2 regions of the Paenibacillus sp. FSL L8-0644 genome follow, and region 1 is predicted to be linked to the other one. Evidence: riboswitches for the same ligand, from Rfam matches in the RefSeq annotation. Region 1 holds a riboswitch; the other holds the start of a gene.
The links. Region 1 has a riboswitch for glycine ahead of NSS94_RS18905 (alanine/glycine:cation symporter family protein). Riboswitches for the same ligand answer to the same signal wherever they lie in the genome.

Region 2: it holds a riboswitch for glycine, as region 1 does, so the genes downstream of both, sdaAB (L-serine ammonia-lyase, iron-sulfur-dependent subunit beta) here and NSS94_RS18905 (alanine/glycine:cation symporter family protein) in region 1, are expected to answer to the same signal.

What each region holds. Positions count from the first base shown of each region.
Region 1 covers NZ_JBBOYN010000001.1:4,171,061-4,174,194, reverse strand. Annotated here, with positions in the region: gene NSS94_RS18910 (glycoside hydrolase family 1 protein) at 1-1,251, shown strand, start outside; glycine riboswitch at 1,420-1,496, shown strand; glycine riboswitch at 1,515-1,609, shown strand; gene NSS94_RS18905 (alanine/glycine:cation symporter family protein) at 1,768-3,134, shown strand, end outside.
Region 2 covers NZ_JBBOYN010000001.1:430,580-433,713, reverse strand. Annotated here, with positions in the region: gene NSS94_RS01935 (DUF6359 domain-containing protein) at 1-934, opposite strand, end outside; glycine riboswitch at 1,150-1,265, shown strand; gene sdaAB (L-serine ammonia-lyase, iron-sulfur-dependent subunit beta) at 1,477-2,166, shown strand; gene sdaAA (L-serine ammonia-lyase, iron-sulfur-dependent, subunit alpha) at 2,156-3,055, shown strand.

The DNA of each region.
Region 1 (3,134 bases):
AATGCCCGTTTCCCAAAACGTGAAGGTGTGGACTTTTACCACCACTACAAAGAAGATATTGCATTGTTCGCTGAAATGGGCTTTAAAGTATTTCGTATGTCCATCCACTGGTCGCGGATTTTCCCGAATGGCTATGATCACGAGCCGAATGAAGCAGGATTGCAATTCTACGACAATGTATTTGATGAGCTGCGCAAATATAATATTGAGCCCTTGGTAACATTGTCACATTATGAAACACCGCTAGGTCTGACTCAGAAGTATAATGGCTGGCTGGGTCGTGAAGTCATACAGCATTACGTCAATTATGCCGAAACGGTGTTTACACGCTATAAGGATAAAGTAAAATACTGGCTGACCTTTAATGAAATCAATGTAATGACCATGAGTCCGTTCACCGGTGGCGGTGTGGTTATTGACCGTGTAGAAAACAAACAACAAGCGATATATCAAGCATTGCATCATCAATTTGTAGCTAGTGCACTGGCAACCAAACGGGGACATGAGATCATCCCGGGTGCTCAGATCGGCTGTATGTTGGCACGTATAGAAAGCTATCCACATACGTGTAACCCAGCGGATATACTGAAAGCCCAGCATGAAAATCAGATGAACCTATTCTTTACGGATGTGCATGCCCGTGGGGAATATTCCAACTATATGAATCGTTATTTTGAAGAAAATAATATTGTGATCCAGACAGAACCCGGCGATGCCGAAATTTTGAAAAATAATACGGTTGATTTTATCTCATTTAGCTACTACATGACCTTGACCGTATCGGCAGGTCCAGAAGGCGAGAAAGCAGCAGGAAACCTGATTGGTGGCGTGAAAAATCCGTATCTGCAGTCCTCCGACTGGGGATGGCAGATCGATCCGATCGGCCTGCGTGTTACACTGAATACGTTTTATGATCGCTATCAAAAGCCGCTGTTCATCGTGGAAAATGGCTTGGGTGCATATGATAAGGTGGAGGAAGATGGCTCTGTGCATGACACATATCGCATTGATTACTTGCGTCAGCATATTGCCCAAATGAAGGAAGCGATTGCCGACGGTGTTGATCTGATTGGTTACACCAGCTGGGGCCCTATCGACCTTGTGAGCATGTCTACTTCCGAAATGTCCAAGCGCTACGGATTTATTTACGTTGATCTGGATGATGACGGTAACGGAACGCTCAAACGCTCCAAAAAAGACTCTTTTAATTGGTATAAAAATGTGATAGCAACCAACGGTGAAGAATTGTAATTCCATATCATCTCGGGCGGGTATAGCAGAGGACATCCTAAGGATGCGATCTGCTGTACCCGCTTTTTTGATAGACTCAATAATAATATTTCAGAGGGCTTCACAAACTTTTCACTTGTAATAAGCTGAAAGTTTTCTGTATAATGAATAAAAATTTCATATGTCTGGTTGATGTTTGCGGGAGATGGAACGAAAGTTCCGACCGAAGGGGCAAAACTCTCAGGTGCTTAGGCTGTTTACAGCCACAAGCGGGGACCGTAAACGGACAGAACTCTGGAGAGACCCTTAATTGGGCGCCGAAGGTGCACCGCAGAGAACATCTGCTTAAACTCTCAGGCAAAAGGACAGAGACGCGAATAACCTGTGACAGGGAATGCCCTAGGCTTTTTTATGAGCTATTAGAGGCAAAACCTGCACAAGATGGTTGTATTTTTTCGTGCCTTTAACCTCTCCAGGAGTCGAATCAGCGGATTTGACTCTTTTTTGTTTTCTAATATGCTGGAGGAGCGGGTTGAAATGAATTTGGTACATGTGTTAGAAACGATTGACAGCTGGATATGGGGAGCGCCGCTTCTTATTCTCGTGATGGGCACGGGGTTGTGGCTAACGATCCGCTTGAAGCTGCTTCAGGTTATTCGATTGCCTTTGGCGCTCAAGCTAATTGGTAAAGCGCCGGACGAAGGTAGCGGAGATGTAAGCAGCTTCGGAGCATTGAGTACGGCACTGGCAGCTACTGTAGGTACAGGAAGTATTGTTGGCGTGGCGACAGCGATCAAGCTGGGTGGGCCCGGTTCATTATTCTGGATGCTGGTTGCAGCTTTTTTCGGGATGGCAACCAAATATGCGGAAGGATTATTATCCGTTAAATACCGTGTTAAAGACCGGAACGGACAATTTTCGGGTGGTCCGATGTATTATATTGAAAACGGACTTGGCCGCCGTTTCAAGCCGCTGGCGATGTTGTTTGCCTTTTCTGGTGTTCTTGTAGCCCTATTTGGAATCGGTACTTTTCCGCAAGTAAAGGCTATCGTTTCTTCGACGGAAAGTAGCTTTGGAGTGCCAACGGTAGTTACAGCGATCATTATTTCCGTGTTAACTGCTGTTGTTACGATTGGAGGACTCAAAAGTATTGCCAAGGTATCCACAAAGATTGTTCCATTCATGTCGGGGCTCTATATCGTAGTTTGCTTAATTGTACTCATTAAGTTTGCAGGAGAGCTTCCTCATGCGATTGCTTTAGTATTACAAGGGGCCTTCTCGACCACATCTGCAACGGGTGGATTTGCCGGAGCGACGATTATGTTGGCGATGCGAAGTGGAGTTGCCAGAGGTATTTTTGCTAATGAAGCCGGTTTGGGAAGTGCGCCAATTGCAGCAGCTGCTGCTAAGACGAAATGGCCTGCAGAACAAGGGTTGATATCCATGACAGGCGTATTTATCGATACGATGATTATTTGTAATCTGACGGGATTTACGTTGCTGGTTACGGGAATATGGAGTGGAAATGACGATGGAGGTCTGATGACCCAGCATGCGTTTTCCAGTGCCTTTCCGGCTGGTGCAGAACTCGTGACGATTAGCCTTATTTTATTTGCATTCACAACGATACTGGGCTGGAATTACTACGGGGAACGTTGTGTTGAATATTTACTGGGTGTCAAATGGATTAAACCATACCGTTATTTGTTCATCGCACTTGTGGCAGGAGGTGCGTTCATCAAGTTGGAAGCCATTTGGCTGCTGGCAGATATCTTTAACGCAATGATGGCTTTCCCGAATCTGATTGCACTGCTTGGTTTGTCAGGCATTGTCGTTGCAGAAACCCGAACCTATATGGATTCTCTGAATTCTAGTAAGAAAAAGGGCATTCTTGCAGGTGCCAG
Region 2 (3,134 bases), 3.7 Mb from region 1:
CTTCTGCAGTCATGCCTTTGGCCGGATTAGTATAGGCTCCACGACGGTAGCCATTCATAACCTCGGAGGAATCCCAACGGTTTTTGTTACGATCTGCATTATAATGATCGGAGATGAAGAAGACGCTCCCTCCGTTATTCACGTATTGCAGCAGGGCAGCCTGCTCGGATGCCTTAAAGGCAACATTCGCTTCACCAATAATGAACACATCATATTGGCGCAGCTTGTCATAGGTTATGGCCTGCTCTCCATAAGTAAAAGGAATGGGACGATTTAATGGGTCTACCGTAAAGCCTACATTACGCAGTCCATTGGCAAAGTCGGAGAAGGCGCCTTCAATGACCCAATCTGCTGCACCAGCGGTCTGTGCGTGCGTATTATCGAACAGCACCTTTTTGCCTTTTCCATCCGGCAATGTAGTACCGGGTTGACCCGGGTTGCCAGGTTCAGGTTCACCAGGTTCACCTGGTTCCCCCGGCTCGCTTCCGCTCACCAGTTCAACAGCGCTTGGGCTTTTCACTCCACCAAAATTATTGTAGGCGCCAAGTGTACCCGTCACACGAATTTTGCTGCCGATCAGCTCAGGATGGCCTGACAGTCCAAATTGCCCTCTGTACGCGGATGTCAGCTGTACATCCAATAGATTAGAAGTGCTACGTTCATTAGCCTGGTCAGCAATCAGTACGTTAAAATCATTCGCAAACGGAGAAGAAAAGTTAGCCGTTTTCGATCCGGTAGCATGTCCGACGATATAACCTTCTACCGTCACCGTACCTCCACTGCTTTGGCCCTGAAGTGCTTCGGCTACTGTCAATGCTCCCTCTGCCTTGACCTGACCGAACGGAACGAAGATCCCGATCAGCAGTGATGCGATCGCTGCTAGATGCAGCATCCCTTTTAAGCGTGAACCTGTGAACCGCAAGCCTTTTACCATACGTCAATATCCCTCCTATGATTTCCATAAATGTACTTGTCCTCTATCAGATTAGCCGCCAATCTTCTAATTCCTTCCTGATTTCATCCATAATTATGTAAACTTTAATCTTTTTTATTGGAAATGCACCTGTTTATGTAAAAATTAAACCCTGTGATTGACACCGAGCACGTCATACATTACGCTAAGAAAGACATGTAGAACGGTATACGCGAATGAAGATGACGGGAGAGTCTGTCCAGGGGGCTTACACTCTGGCGGCACCGAAGGAGCAAGACGCCAGCACCCGGCTGGCGGATAATCTCTCAGGTCCATGTATCGTCATCTGACGCAACTCTGGAGAGAGCGCAAGCCACCCAAGGGGTAAGGCGGTAAGAACACCGCACGAAACTCTCAGGTAACGAGGACAGAGATAAGGGAAACTTCCTTATCCTGTCCTTTTTTGTGCTCACATTGTGCGTCAGCATTAGGAACCGTCATAACCGCGCAAAGACGCGGAAATACCATATAGTATGGTATTAGAACATACAGGGGGCCACACCATGCGTTTCAAAGATGTATTTTCTATTATCGGCCCGGCCATGACCGGACCTTCCAGTTCACACACCGCAGGCGCGGTGCGACTCGCACGCGTTGCCCGGCACTGGCTCGGGGCGCAGCCTGACCGTGCCCGTATGACACTGTACGGCTCCTTTGCCGATACGTATAAAGGACACGGTACGGATCTGGCGCTCATCGCAGGACTGCTTAATTACGATACGGACGATCACCGGATTCCAGATGCCGAGCAATGGGCCGAGCAAGCCGGGATGACCGTGGAATTCGCCGTCAGTGGACTCCCCGCTCCTCATCCGAACACCGTCCGTTTCGAGTTGTGGAAGGGCGAGGATCAGCGCACACTGCTGGGCTCCTCCATCGGCGGCGGCAGCATCCATGTCCAGCAATTGAACGAATTCCGGGTCAATCTGACCGGGGAGCTGCCTACGCTGGTGCTTCTCCACTCGGATAAGCCCGGTACATTGGGCGCAATAACTTCAGCGCTGGGCGCGGCCCACATTAACATTGCCTATATGCACGTAGATCGCAAAGGCCGGGATGGTGAAGCACTCACCGCCATTGAAACGGACAGTTCTGCTCCAGCTGAACTGATTGCGGAACTGCGTTCTTTACCTCATATGTATGAAATTAAGATGATTAATTTGAAAAAAGGAGCTGAATCCGATGCGGTTTAGCCATCTGCATGAGATCAGCGCTTTATGCGCTGAAGAATCCACCACGATTGGCCGCTTGATGATTCAAGAGCAGGTACAAGAAACGAATACAACGGAGGAAGAAATCTTTCGCCAAATGTCTGATTATTATGAAATCATGAAGGAAGCCGTTCATCGCGGTCAGACACAAGACACCGTATCCCGCAGTGGATTGACGGGCGGCGACGGCAAGCGCCTGGCCGAGTATCTGCGGTCAGGGGAGACCTGCTCCGGTGATGCCTCTGCGCTCGCCATGGCTTATGCCCTCTCCGTGTCGGAGGTTAATGCATCCATGGGTCGCATTGTCGCCACTCCTACCGCAGGCTCATGTGGGGTTATCCCTGGTGTGTTCATCAGTGCGCAGGAACGGTTCGGCTGGGATGATGAGCATATGGTGAACGGCCTATTCGCCGCTGGAGCCATTGGCTACGTGATCGCCAACAACTCCTTCATTTCTGGCGCGGAGGGAGGCTGTCAGGCTGAGATTGGCTCAGCTATCGGGATGGCCGCTGGCGCTATGGTCGAGCTGCGCGGTGGTACGCCTGAGCAGGCTGTTCACGCCGTGGGCCTCGCTCTTAAGAACACGCTCGGCCTGATTTGCGACCCCGTCGCCGGACTCGTGGAGATTCCGTGCATCGTGCGCAACGGGCTGGGAGCCGTGACTGCGCTTGCCGCAGCGGACATGGCTTTGGCGGGTGTGCGCAGCGCTATTCCGTCTGACGAAGTCATTGACGTGATGCTTGAAGTCGGCAGCGCGATGCCGTCGAAGCACCGCGAGACCGCCAAAGGCGGCTTGGCTCAGACGCCGACTGGCAAGCGTTTGACCGAATCACTTACACGCAACGCATCAATCAAGAAGAATAAGTCGTAATTTCTAAGCTTTAAACCAATTACTTTTCCTCTATAAAACAAGGCGACTACCTCTCCCCTACATTGTCCTAGGGAAAGAG